Regions from separate parts of the Arcicella sp. LKC2W genome, predicted to be linked through region 3. Evidence: riboswitches for the same ligand, from Rfam matches in the RefSeq annotation. Region 3 holds a riboswitch; each other region holds the start of a gene.

Region 1 (4,850 bases), on a different contig from region 3:
ATCGGTCAAGTTTTATTCTGCCAAAGCCATTATTCTTAATTCTTGGGTTGCTAAAATCATATTCTGTAAAGCCTTTTCTGTCTCTGCCCATTTACGAGTTTTTAAACCACAATCTGGATTTACCCATAAATTTCGTGCAGGTATATTGACTAATGCCTTTTCAAGTAATTCTACCATTTCGTTCACTTCTGGCACTCTTGGCGAATGAATATCATAAACGCCCGGTCCAATTTCATTTGGATATTGGAAATTGACAAAAGCTTCTAACAATTCCATTTGCGAACGAGACGTTTCTATTGTTATCACATCGGCATCCATATCGGCAATGTGCTTGATAATATCGTTGAACTCAGAATAACACATGTGCGTATGGATTTGGGTCACATCTTTCACTTTCGAGGCACTCAAACGGAAGGCTTCAGTTGCCCATTGCAAGTAATTTTCCCAATCGGCTTTTCTGAGAGGCAAGCCTTCACGAATAGCAGGTTCATCTATTTGAATAACCTTGATTCCTGCATTTTCTAAATCCAAAACTTCATCACGGATGGCAAGTGCAATTTGGAAAGCCGTCGTTCTACGTGGCTGGTCATCTCTCACAAACGACCATTGCAAAATAGTGATTGGCCCTGTCAACATTCCTTTCATCAATTTATTGGTTTTTGACTGGGCAAATTTTGACCAACGAACCGTCATTGGAGTCGTTCGTTCTACATCACCATAAATAATTGGCGGTTTCACACAACGGCTACCATAACTTTGTACCCAACCATTTTGGGTGAAAACGTAGCCAGAAAGTTGTTCTCCGAAGTATTCAACCATATCATTTCGTTCAAATTCTCCGTGAACCAACACATCTAAGCCAATTTTTTCCTGCCAAATGATTGATTTTTCGATTTCCTTTTCAATAAAATTATCGTACTCAATTTGAGAAATTACGCCTTTTTTCAAATCTGCTCTCAACTTGCGTACTTCGTCAGTTTGCGGAAAAGAACCAATCGTTGTAGTTGGAAATAAAGGTAATTGCAATGCTTTCAATTGTAATTTCTGACGAATAGGGAAAGGATTTTGACGCACCGAATCAGTAGGTGTAATTTCCGCAACTCGTTGTTTTACAAATGGTTTGTGAATCAAAACTGAAGTTTTTCTATGTTCAATAACTCTTTGATTTTCAGCAAATGCTAATGAAATATTTAGGTCATATTTTGAATCTGCAATTTTCCCTAAGGCAACCACTTCTGTTAATTTTTGCTTAGCAAAAGCAAACCAACTTTTAATTTCTGGCGTTAAAACCGTTTCGTTTTTCTCCAAATCTAAGTCGCAAGGAGCGTGCAAAAGAGAACACGAAGGAGCAATCAAAAGTCTATCGGTAGCTAATTGCTCATTTGCCGTTTGAATAAAACTCAAGGCTTTTTTGTAGTCAGTTTTCCAAATATTTCGTCCATCCACAACACCCAACGACAAAGATTTATCTGAATCCACAAAATGTTTCAGGGTTAAAATATCACCTAATTGAGCAGGGCAACGGACTAAATCAATATGTAAACAATTGACAGGCAGGCTGGTAGCCAAATTGATATTGTCGCCAGAACACTCAAAATAGGTTGCCAAGAGAATTTTTAAGGCAGGCACACTTTCTCTGATAGTTTGGTAGGCTTTCTGAAACGCAATAATCTCATTTTCAGTTAAATCTAAGGTCAAGCATGGTTCATCTAACTGTACCCAAATAGCACCTTTGGCAGCTAATTCCTGTAAAATTTCAATATAAATAGGAAGAATTTTATCCAATAAATCAATCCTTTCAAAACCTGCTTCCTTTTCTTTTCCTAATAACAAAAACGTTACTGGCCCAACCAAGACAGGTTTTGTAATAATTCCTAAAGATTTTGCCTCTTCAAAATTCTGAATGGCTTTATTTGAAAATCGCTTAAAGTCTTGATTTTTAGTGAATTCTGGAACGATATAATGATAATTGGTATCAAACCATTTAGTCATTTCCATGGCCTGAATATCCGCCTGTTCGGTTTGCAAACCTCTCGCCATAGCAAAATATACATCAAGTTCAGAATTATGCTGATTGTCAACCAATACTTGATACCTTTCTGGAATTGCCCCTAACATCAACGACGTATCGAGTACATGGTCATAAAAAGAAAAATCATTGGATGGTACTAAATTCAAACCCGCATCCACCTGTGTTTGCCAATTTTGTTGACGAATTTTACTGCCAATGGTACGTAATTCTTCTTCCGAAATTTTGCCTGCCCAAAACTGTTCCAAGCCTTTTTTCAATTCTCGTTGGTTACCTATGCGTGGATAACCCAAATTGTGTGTAATCATGGTCTTTTTGTTTTTTTAAGTGAAAAAAACTCAAGACACCCAAACCGTCATTTAAAGTTGTATGCACACGATTTTTCCAACAACGTTATCCAAACGGACAAACTTGTGGTATCGTTTCAATGAAATAAAAATTGTTCAATGCGTGGCTTACACACTTTTCGTGAGCGTATAATCATTGAGATAGAAGGCAAGTCTCCTGACTGATAACATCTCTCCCGCCCTTCTCATTCTTTCGGAACAATGGGCAACGTGGGGATTGACTTGTTTCAAACTGAAACGGTTAAATACAGTAGCACGACTGTTCGTGATTCGCACACGATTCCTTTTTAATTTTCCCTTTACAGAAAAACCAACTATCCGATTGACGGGTATTTTTGAGATATTGCAAAGGTAAATATAGAAGGTTTTATGATTTTTGAAATTCTTTAAAATGTAAAATATATGGTTATTTTATCTATTATGTTGATTTTTTATTAAAATATTATCTTTAAATTATTGATTAGTTAGATAAATTATCATTTTGGATAAATGAGAAATTTAAAGTCAGGTTTGTTAATATTTTCATCTTCTACTAATAATTGCCCAAGTAGATTTTTGCCTAATTGAGATTTATCGTAACAATTTTTTAACAAGTATTTAATCTTGAAGCAATATGTAAAATCCTAACGGTGTATTTTATAGAAATAGATACCTTTATTAAGTGGGGCGATTGTGGTTGTATTTGGGTAATTAAGTTATACCCATTTTCAGTAGAACAAAAGATTATTACACATAATCGGTTCTTTTCCCTGTATAAATTTAATTCATGCTATTCTTGGCATTTTCTCTAAAATTAAGATGATGATTAAAAAAAGTCTCGTAGTCGTTAGCATCGTGCTGACCCTTATATTGAGTTTCCAGTCGTGCAAGACTGATGAAATAACAGCAGTTCAAACAGGAAGTATTACTGCACTTACTTGTTCAAGTACAACATTTTCGGCTGCTGCTACAAGCGGGGCTTCTTATACTGCTATTGCCAGCGTGCCTTATACTGGTGGCAATGGCGTTGCTTATACCGCAGGAACGCCCGTCGCTTCATCAGGAGTAACGGGGCTTACGGCAACTTTATCAGCGGGGACTTTGGCAACTGGTAGCGGAACTGCCAGTTTTGTGATTACGGGTACACCTGCAACGGCTGGAACTGCCAGTTTTCCTATTGATTTAGGTGGACAAAGCTGTACGTTATCATTGCCCGTAGTAGCTTCAAAAGCTAATATTTCTACCTTAATTTGTACCGTTGCTCCTGCCGTTGGTACCAATGGAACGGCATACACAGGCACCGTAACAATGGCTTATACAGGTGGAAATGGTGGAACTTATGATGTTTCGGTGGCATCTTCAACGGGTGTAGAAGGGCTTACGGCAACTTTAGCGGCAGGAACGTTAGCAAATGGTGCAGGAAATTTAGTTTATACCATTGCAGGAACGCCGACTTCGGCAGGAACGGCTACTTTTAATTTGAGTTTGGGCGGACAAAGTTGTACCGTTACGCTTGCCATTGCGGTAGGTTCTACGGGTACGGCAAGTGCTGCTAAAGATACCGTTGTGATTGCCTATTCAGGAACAAGTGCTGCCATTAATAATCCTTATCAGTCCTCTGGAGTAAGTGTTGCAGTAAGTGGTGCGGACGTTACTGTTACTTCTACCAATACGACCAAAGAAATCGTATATCTACTATCGGGTACTGCCTCAAAAGGTAGTTTCAAAATTTACAGTGAATATAAATATAACATTACTTTAAAAGGCGTGAGTTTGACCAATAGCACTGGCCCAGCCATTAATAGTCAGTCAAAAAAGAAGGGTACAATTAATGTTTTAGCAGGAACAAGCAATACCTTGATTGATGGGGCAACTTATGCTACCAGTAGCGAAGACCAAAAAGGTACTTTTTTCAGCGAAGGACAATTGAGTTTTATGGGAACTGGTACTTTAAATGTAACAGGAAATAGCAAACACGCCATTGTAGCAGATGATTATATTGAAATTAACGATGCCAATATTGTAGTAAAATCTTCTTTAAAAGACGGTATTCACGCAAATGATTATTTCTTGATGAATACAGGAACAGTTACGGTGACTTCTTCAAGTGATGGTATTGTGGCGGAAGAAGGTTACGTAGCCATTAATGGTGGAACCATCAATGTCAATAGTGTTGATGATGGAATAACGGCTCCGTATGAAGGCACAGATGCCACAATTACGCCTTATGTCTTAATAAAAGGAGGAAAAATAACGGTCACAACCACAGGCGATAAAGGTAATGCCATTAAAAGTGAAAGTTACACAACAATTGGAACTGCCGACGCTATAACTTTAACGGTTTCAGGGAAAGGTTCTAAAGGAATAAAAACAGGCGGAGATTTTACGCTGACTTCAGGAACGATAAAAATTACAACCACTGGAGCAGCCTATTATGTAACTGCTGATTTAGATATTGCAGCACCAGCAGGCATTAATTGTGATAAAAATTTGGC
Region 2 (4,850 bases), on a different contig from region 3:
GATGAAACTACCAAATCTTGGTGGAGACAAGCCAATGGAGAAGCCATTACAGGCGAGTTGAAAGGCACACATTTACCCGAATTAGAAGCTCAGCAAACGTCTTTGGCTACATGGTTGAAACTTTATCCCGATTCCAAAATCATGCAACCAGATTCAAAATTCAAGGACAATTATGACAGTACAGCTAAATATGAGTCTGGAAAATCGAAAAAAGAATTGACAGGAACAGATTCACTTTCATGGAAACGGAAATCGTGGGTGGTAGGAATCGAAATTGGGAAAGAAAGTATCGCTATTGACTGGAATCGCTTGAAAAAAGAAAAAGTCGTCAATATTCAACTTTCTCAAAAACCTTTAGTCGTGGTTTTAGCAAATGATAATAAAAGTTTTTTTGCCTTTGAAAGACCCGATGAGCAAATGAAATTTAGCCTTAAAAATGACTCATTAATAAGTCAAAAGCAACGTTTTGACTTGAAAGGAACAAATACAGATTTAAAAATTTCTCTTAAAAAAGTAAATGCCTATCAAGAATTTTGGCATAGTTGGCAGACGTTTCACCCAAACACGCATCGTTATTGAGGTTTAATGTTTGTTTTATCACTTCATTTTTATGGAACACTTGAATCGGAAATTAGGGGTTTGGATTAATGTTGATTAGTGGTAAATCAGAGTCAACCAATTTAATGATTCGACTGAATCACAACCAACATAAGAAATGCAGATTAATCAGGTTCTTCGTCAATTTTGAGAAACCTTCTATAATTTAAAATACAGAAATTGACGAAGAACCATTTTAAACGCAATGCTCAACAGGATATTTCAAGATTTCTCCATCATTTTATCTTGTCATTTTCAAGGCAATGTCAAGTCTTTGAGCGGCATTGTCCCAATTCATATAGTTGAAAAGTTCATCTACAAAATCAGCCCGTTTATTTTTGTATTTCAGATAATAAGCGTGTTCCCAAACATCCACGACCATCAAAGGAACAATGCCCCAAACGGTTAATTTTTCATGATTCTCAACCTCCAAAATCATCAAACGATTACTTTGTGGATGAAAGCCTAAAAGTCCCCAACCGTTGCCATCCACATTTTTAGAATGATGAGCCAATTGTACTTTCATTTTATCAAAAGAACCAAAATCTTTCTCTATTCGCTTCAATAATTCACCCTTTGGTTCAGATTTTTTATTGGTAATATTTGTCCAAAAAATAGTATGCAGAACATGGCTTGATAGGTGTAACGACAGTTTTTTTGTCCAATAATCTACCCCTTCAAAATTACCACTTTCCAAAGCCTTATTAATTAACCCAGTGGCTTTGTTGGCAGTATTTACCGCTCCCCCGTGATGAGCCGTGTAGTGCAATTTTAGCACATCAGCAGGCATAAAAGGTTCTAAAAATGATTCAGAATAGGGCAATGCACCCAGCACAAATTTTCCAGTTTCATCGGTTAATTTATCCAAACCACTTTCATTGAGTGTCGCACTAAAAACGTCGTTTCCTTTCAGCAAACTTGCCCCTGTGATGATGGCAGTATTTGCCAAAAATTGATTTCTTGTCATAATAAATAATTTTTTAGTACATAGCCTACTACCGCACAGGCAATAATAATGTAAGGTTCGGTATTTTTTTTATACTTCCAAAGTAAAATAATTGTAAAGACGGAAATTTGTATCGTAGGAATATCAATGAAGGGTTTCTTACCATAAGCATTGAATCCGCTGTTGATTCATTGATTCGGGTTTGCTATTAATCCACCTTATTTATATTTCAAAAGCCGTGACTCTTGATTAAAGCATTAGTCTTGGTTCAAGAATCTAAAATATAGTTTCTTACACACTTTTGATGTATTTCAATAATTCAAATGTGTTACCCAAGACCTAAATCTAAAAAAAACTCCTACCTTTGGCTCAGTTTATGGTGCTTTACGTTTGAAATTCGTCAAATCTAATGCTTAATAGGGAAATCGGTCAAAGCCGATACTGTCCCCGCAACTGTAAGTTTTATAAAGTCATTACCATTCTTCAATAACCACTGGGAAAAGTTGACAGTAAGCAGAGTTAATTCTGGTAACTGATAATTGAAATCGGGAAGGTTCGGTAAGGATAAAACGAGTCAGGAGACCTGCCATTGAATCATTCTTGGTTTTTGTTTACGGTGGATGAACAAAATTGAGCGTTCGATTATCCTTTCCCGTAGAAATATATTTTGAGTTTTAAGAATAATAAATGGTGTAATACCTCCTTTGACCGTCTATTTCCTGCAACACAAATTACTAAATGTTAAAAAACATTACACAAATCACTTTTGTAGCCTTATTATTCGCTACGCAAACGCTTTTTGCTCAGAAATCTATTTTGGTTTCCGATTCCCAATCACTCGACGAAGTGGTAGTTAATGGCATTAAAGTACCCACCAAACAAAGTCAAACTGATAAGGTAATTACGGTTATTGGTCAAGAAATCTTGGAAAAAAATTGGAAACCTCGGTATAGAAATTGGTGGACGTAATTCCTTAGAATACTTTCCTGAGTATCTCTACTTGAGTAAAGGGTAGTAAAGGAAGCTCAGTTTCAGCCGACAGTTTTCAGGATAGAATGGCTGTTTGTATATGAATTATTCAAGAGTTTTGGTTGAAGACTTGAAAGAAAATTAAAACAATGGAAAAAAATAATTGTAACCGATGTGATTCAGTTGATTTGGGTGTTACTAATCCGAAAACGAAGTCGCTTGAAGAATATTTAAAGAAAACCTATTTCACAAATATTTGCAGTTCTTGTACCTATTCACTCGAAAAATTGCTGAGACAAGCCACAGAGACCCAATTCCCATCAACTGGGATACCCATGATTGAAAATTTACACTATTATTTAGAAAACCGCTTTTGGGTATTTACAGAATTATACCACTTAAGTAGGGGTTTTTGTTGCAAAAATGGTTGTCGGCATTGTGCTTATGGCTTTAAAAAAGAAAAAATATGACATCAATACAAGAAATACTACAACGCAAAATTGATTTTAAAACCAAGCCATTGGGTGCATTGGGCGTTTTAGAGAAAATCGCCTTTCAAGTTGGCTCTATTCAGAATAGTTTAAATCCAGTTTTAAAGAACCCTACAATTGTAGTTTTTGCAGGTGACCACGGTGTAGCAAACGACGGACTAAGTGCTTATCCTCAAGAGGTTACTTATCAAATGGTACTGAATTTTCTGCAAGGTGGTGCCGCAATAAATGTATTTTCCAAGCAAAATAGTATTACTCTAAAAATTGTGGATGCAGGCGTAAATTATCATTTTGAATCGAACCCTAATTTAATTAATGCCAAAGTAGCCAGAGGAACACGGAGCTTTTTGCGAGAAAAAGCCATGACTCCCTCACAACTGGAGGACTGTTTGCAAAAAGGGAAAAAAATCGTGAACGTAGTTGCCCAAACAGGCTGCAATGTAATTGGTTTTGGTGAGATGGGTATTGCCAATACTTCAGCCGCAGCTATGCTGATGAGTTATTGTTGTACAATCCCGATCGAAAACTGTGTAGGCCGTGGCACTGGAATAAATGATTTACAGTTAGAAAATAAAATATCTCTACTCAAAATAGCCGCCAACCTTCATGGTACTATCACGAACCCAATCGAGATATTACAAACATTTGGGGGCTTTGAAATAGCCCAAATGGTTGGGGCAATATTGGCCGCTTTTGAGAAGAATATGCTGATTTTAGTAGATGGTTTCATCGCAAGTTCGGCTTTTTTAGTAGCTTTTAAAATCAATACAGAAATTATTAAAAATGCTATTTTTTGCCATCAGTCAGAAGAGCAGGGACATAAAAAAATGTTAGCATTTATGCAAGCTGAGCCACTTTTGCAGCTTAATATGAGGTTGGGAGAAGGGACAGGCTGTGCAGTTGCCTACCCGATAATAGAATCAGCAGTTAATTTTCTAAACCAAATGTCCAGTTTTGAGTCGGCAGGCATAAGCAATAAAGATTGAAATTATGAAAAACGAATTACGGATTTTTTTCACGGCATTGATGTTTTATACACGCATACCTTGTCCGTCCAGTACCGACCATTCTCCTGAGTATATCAATAAAGCGACACGCTATTTCCCATTAATTGGTTGGATTGTTGGCGGAGTCTCATTTGTGATTTATGCTTTCTTTTCATTACTTTTTGATATAGAAATTGCCGTAGTGCTTTCGCTTGTAGCAGGTATCTTGTGTACGGGGGCGTTTCATGAAGACGGTTTTGCTGATGTTTTTGATGGCTTTGGCGGTGGCTGGACAAAAACCAAAATTCTTGAAATAATGAAGGATAGCCGAATAGGAGCCTACGGAGGTATTGCTATCGGTTTACTTATGGTTTTAAAGATATTGGTTTTGAGCAAATTATTAGTAAAAATAGCGAGTACAGAATACATTACATTACTACTTATATTTGTCTCGTATCATGCTTTGGCACGCCTTACAGCGATAAATATTGTTTTTAATAGCGAATATGCTCGTGAAGACGAAACCTCCAAAGCCAAACCCATAGCCAAAGGGCATACTTCCGTAGAAATAACAGGGGCATATCTATTTGGTTTAATGCCGTTAGCTACTTTAGGGCTTATTTATCCGCTATTTTTAATGGTAGCTTTACCTCTATTATTGCTTTATTGGTATTCAAATAGGTATTTCAAAAAATGGTTGGGAGGTTATACTGGCGATTGTCTTGGAGCAACTGAGCAATTTGGTGAAATCATCGTTTTATTAACATATCTGGCTATATGGAAATATATATAATTAGGCACACGGAAGTGGAATTAGGAAAATCAGTATGTTATGGGCAAAGCAATCCTCCATTGGCAGAT
Region 3 (4,850 bases):
TTGACCTGAAAAATAAGATTACTTTGAATTTTGCCGAAATGAATTTTGCCCGAAACGGTACTATTTACAATAAAATACGACGGAAATGGTCGCCCTGAATGGTCGAAGGTAATAAAACGTTCAGAGTTATAAAGCCCTTGAACATTCAATGACCAATCGCCCTTGCCCACATAAGCCGTTCCCGTGAGTGTATGTAGGGGAACGTAAATTAATTGTTTGCCAATAATATCAACGGCATAAACATCATAGACTTTTTGCTGAGACGCATCGGTATAAGCATAAGTAGCTAAAACGCCCCCTAATATCCTATCCTTCAAATACTTAATGCTACCCGTAATCTCAAAACCTTGACTTAAAACTTGCTGTAAATTCTCTACTCGATAGCCTTTATCTGGATTCCAGTACGTCCAATTATCAATCAAATTATGATAGACATTTACGCCTAATGAAGCATTGAGATTGGCAGAAACAACTTGTTTCCAATTTGCTCCAACTTCCTTGTTCAATCCGCTTTCAGGCTGAATATTGATATTGCCTAATACTTTCCAATAACGTTCATTAAGCGTTGGTAAACGGTAACTTTTGGCAATATTTCCTGTTAATTTAATTTGTGTTTTTTCGTTTGAAATCACCGCATATTCTAAACCAAAAGATGGCGTAAAGGGAGCAACATAACGAGTTGAAAATGCCTGACGTAGATTTAGTGAAGCGGTTAATTTTTGAGTAAATTGTTGGCGTAACAATGCAAAAACATCTTGTCGGCTTTCGGTGATTGAGCCACCACCATAACCATCTACTTTGGCGACGTAATGCACAAATTCACCCCCAATTCTCAAAGAAGTTTGTTGGAAGGAATCTTTCTTTTTTATTGAAAATTCGTGTTCGGCACGAGCAATGTATCTATCTGTTTCTGAATGACTTGGATTTAGAAAATCACCCGTTCCGTAATCTAAAATATCTTTAATAAAACCTGCTTTTACATTGGTATTGCCAAATTGATAAGCTGATAAAACACGGTAGGCTTTACTTTGCGTAATTTCCCGAAAAGCAATTACATCGGGCTGAATGGCTAATTTATTATCGGTCAACCAAATATTCAAAGAAAGCGTATTTCCATTCTTTTTCTTCAAATATAAATCTTGGATAAATCCTTTTTGGGCAGTTTCAGAAGGTTCAATTGGGTAAGTTCTCCCTGTATTGTCGGTTCTTTCGGTTGCGTTAAAATGGTTGTTAAATTGACTTCCGTACAACAATGTTTTTCCAGAAAATTGCAAACCAGATTTACTAATTTTTACAAATCTCAAACCTGCTTGTCCGTTATAATTATCAAAACTTGCATACTGACCGCCAATGGTAAAATTTGTCCCTTTTTGTTTCCATTTTGGAACGGAACTTAATAAAATACTTCCTCCAACCGCATCCGTACCTACGCAACTGGCGGCTGAACCGTACTGAATTGACATCTCGTCGAAACCCAAAACAGGAACGGTTGAAAAATCCGTTTGCCCTGCCATTGGACTATTGATATTTAAGCCATTCCAAAGTACCGCCGTGTGCATTGCCGACGTTCCACGAAAGGAAATACTCGTCAGTTGCCCAGAACCGTAACTTTTAAAAGCAATTGGTGATTGAAATTGTAGGAAATCAGCTAAGGTTTGGAATTGAAATCTGGCTAAAGTGGCTGAATCTATTTTTTGCACTTTCAAACCCGCCATAAAGTGTTCGGTAGCAAAACCCGTAACTTTTACTTCATCAATTTGCTTGTTGGCAATCTCTTGGGCGTAGCCAAACAAGGGTAAAACCAAACCCACTAATGAAAATAAAATCCGAGAACGTACAGAATACACGACAAGAGACATAACAACATTCGTTAAGCCTTGACCGACGGAAGCACCGCTGAAATTGACCAAGAAAATAAAAAGAGAAAATCTAACGCTCGATTATGTTTATCTTCCGTAAACAAAAACCAAGAATGATTTAATGGCAGGTCTCCTGACTCGTTTTATCATTACTGAACCTTCCCAGTTTTAGTGATTGGTTATTAGTGATTGGTTATTAGGCACAAGTATTAAAAATACCATTAACCAATAACTAATTAACTAATAACCAATAACCAACAACCAGTGGTTATTGAAGAATGGTAATGACTTTATAAAACTTACAGTTGCGGGGACAGTATCGGCTTTTACCGATTTCCCTATTAAGCGTTAAATTCGTTCGATAACGAATAGAAAGCACCATAAACTGATGCAAAGGTAGTGGGAAAATTGAAAAATATTATGGTATCACGGGATTTTTTCCCGTGAGGCGTGTTTTAAACGGATACTTGCAAATCACACGGGAAGGATTCCCGTGCTACATTTTACACCTCCAATCTAAACCCAACGCCGTGAACATTGGTTAATTTAACGCTTGGGTCTTGGCTGATATATTTACGAAGTCGAGTAATAAAAACATCCAAACTTCTGCCTTTGAAATAGTCGTCGTCTCCCCAAATAGCGATAAGGATTTTATCTCTCGACAAAGTTTCATTTTTATGCTGAACCAAAAACTCCAAAAGGTCAGATTCTCTGTGCGTTAGGTCTTGAATTTTTTCTTCAAAAATGAGCTTTAGATTTTTGGTATCGAAAGTATATTTGCCGAGTGTATGAATTGCTATGGGTTGTTGATTGCTCTTTTTACCCGTTCTTTTCAAAATAGCTTCGATTCGCAAAACCAATTCTTCAATGCTGAATGGTTTTGTCAAATAATCGTCCGCTCCCAATTTCAAGCCTTTAATGCGGTCTTCTTTCAAAGATTTTGCCGTCAAAAAAATGATTGGCACATCACTTCCCGTACTCCGAATGTACTCTGCAAGCGTAAAACCGTCCATTTCTGGAAGCATCACATCAAGAATATAAATATCGTATTGATTCTGTTGAAAGGCTCTTTGTCCTGCTTTTCCTGTTGTTTGGAGGTTTATTTCGTATCCTTCTTGCTCAAGATTGTCTTTTACTACAAACCCTAAACTATCGTCGTCCTCAACTAATAATATTCTTGTCATTCGTTTTGTATTTGAATATGTTTTCGATGTTAAGCCATCGAACTACATTTACTTGCTAATTTAGGGGTTTTGAAGAATATTTACAATTCATTCTACTTTGCCCTTCTTCAACCACGCTTATAAACTAACTTTGTATTGATAAAGGTAGGACAGGTTTCTAACCTGTCGAATGTACTTCATTGACAGGTTGGAAATCTCTCAAATGTACTTCATTGACAGGTTGGAAATCTCTCAAATGTACTTCATTGACAGGTTGGAAACCTGTCCTACCGTATAAATTATAACTCATCACTTCCAAAAATATGTTCCAATTAGATTCCAATAAAACTTATCCCAAGAAATTATATTCAAAAGCGGTCATTCGTTTCCAAGATTGCGACCCGCTTCAACATTTGAATAACGCTAAATACTTTGACTATTTTTTCAATGCTCGGGAAGACCAAGTAGCAGAAGTTTATCAATTTGACTACAACGATTATTTTATTCATAATCAAACATCATGGGTGGTTTATAACCATCAAATTGCTTATGTGTCGTCTGCAAAAGTGAGTGAATGGGTCAAAATAATTTCATCAGCCATTTATCATAACGAAAATACGTTAGTTACAGAATTTGTTATGACCGACTACGACTGTAAAACGGTTCGTGCTGTACTTTGGACGACCTCAAAATACATTGATGTACGCACAGGGAAAAAGACCAATCACCAACCAGAAGTAGAAGTATTTCTAAAAGCCATCTGCGTTGAAGGCATTGATTTTGAACATATTACATTAAACGACAGAATAAAAGTCATTAAAAAAGAATTGGCAGAAGGTACATTTATGCTATCTTAAAGTGATTTTGATTTGGCAGGAAAAAGTTTATCTCGTAAAGCCAAAAATGGAATTTCTATCGTTTTAGAAAGTATCCATCCCAATAGATAAACCAATCCAAAATAGACAAAAAACGCCCCTAATTTAATGGGGAAATGGTTATCTAAATACTCCCCAATAGGTAATTTAAACCACCAAATCAATGGCCAATGAATGATGTACATTGAATACGAATACAAACCCATCGTTGCCATACCCTTGTATATTTTTTCAAGAAATGGAGGCAATTTTATTTCAGAATAAATACTTAATAGTAGAATTCCCCCAAAACCTAAATATAAAGAGGTAAAGCCCCAAGTAATCATTTGTGGGTTTTCATCCCAAAAAATGGCACAAGGTAAAAGCAAGATGAAACTTGCGATGCGGAGAAGATTTTTATTATTGGTAACGAAACTGCCTAATTTTTCACGATGAAAATGGTAGAAATACGACAACAGCGTACCAAAGAAAAGCGAGTCAATCCGTAAATGCGTAGGCGAAACGTTGGTAACGTGAGAGAAAGGCATCGTTAAAGTTGCATGAATTCTGAGTGCTAAACTTCCGATGGCAATTGCACAAAACAAATAGGGAATGGCTTTAAAAGGCGTTTGACTTGCTTTATTGAAAAACAATAAGGCTAAGAAAAGCAACGGGAGCAACAGATAAAAATGTTCTTCTACATCAATCGACCATGTATGAATCCAGAATGCGTTGCCACCCACATAATTTTTGTAGAAAAGAGCCTCTACTTGTATGGCATGATAATCTATTTTGGCAATGGGGTCAAGTTTTGTTTGAATGATATAAATAACAATAAGCAGGTAAAACAAAGGATAGATTTTTAAGCCACGACGCACAAAAAAGCGTATAAAATCAATTTTACCTGTCTTTTTGAATTCCCCAAACAACAAACCCGAAACCAAGAAACCACTCAAAACAAAAAATAAATCCAC

Evidence for each region. Region 3 has a riboswitch for cobalamin ahead of VB796_RS04950 (TonB-dependent receptor plug domain-containing protein). Riboswitches for the same ligand answer to the same signal wherever they lie in the genome.
Region 1: it holds a riboswitch for cobalamin, as region 3 does, so the genes downstream of both, metE (5-methyltetrahydropteroyltriglutamate--homocysteine S-methyltransferase) here and VB796_RS04950 (TonB-dependent receptor plug domain-containing protein) in region 3, are expected to answer to the same signal.
Region 2: it holds a riboswitch for cobalamin, as region 3 does, so the genes downstream of both, VB796_RS22490 (hypothetical protein) here and VB796_RS04950 (TonB-dependent receptor plug domain-containing protein) in region 3, are expected to answer to the same signal.

The regions. Positions count from the first base shown of each region.
Region 1 covers NZ_JAYGIN010000021.1:66,054-70,903, forward strand. Annotated here, with positions in the region: gene metE (5-methyltetrahydropteroyltriglutamate--homocysteine S-methyltransferase) at 13-2,337, opposite strand; cobalamin riboswitch at 2,506-2,706, opposite strand; gene VB796_RS17310 (carbohydrate-binding domain-containing protein) at 3,175-4,850, shown strand, end outside.
Region 2 covers NZ_JAYGIN010000038.1:9,465-14,314, forward strand. Annotated here, with positions in the region: gene VB796_RS22480 (DUF3179 domain-containing (seleno)protein) at 1-579, shown strand, start outside; gene VB796_RS22485 (superoxide dismutase) at 839-1,564, opposite strand; cobalamin riboswitch at 1,904-2,149, shown strand; gene VB796_RS22490 (hypothetical protein) at 2,282-2,512, shown strand; gene VB796_RS22495 (DUF5522 domain-containing protein) at 2,848-2,982, shown strand; gene cobT (nicotinate-nucleotide--dimethylbenzimidazole phosphoribosyltransferase) at 2,979-3,989, shown strand; gene VB796_RS22505 (adenosylcobinamide-GDP ribazoletransferase) at 3,994-4,782, shown strand; gene cobC (alpha-ribazole phosphatase) at 4,767-4,850, shown strand, end outside.
Region 3 covers NZ_JAYGIN010000004.1:315,121-319,970, reverse strand. Annotated here, with positions in the region: gene VB796_RS04950 (TonB-dependent receptor plug domain-containing protein) at 1-1,859, opposite strand, end outside; cobalamin riboswitch at 1,965-2,257, opposite strand; gene VB796_RS04945 (response regulator transcription factor) at 2,363-3,043, opposite strand; gene VB796_RS04940 (hypothetical protein) at 3,201-3,332, opposite strand; gene VB796_RS04935 (acyl-CoA thioesterase) at 3,346-3,879, shown strand; gene VB796_RS04930 (acyltransferase) at 3,876-4,850, opposite strand, start outside.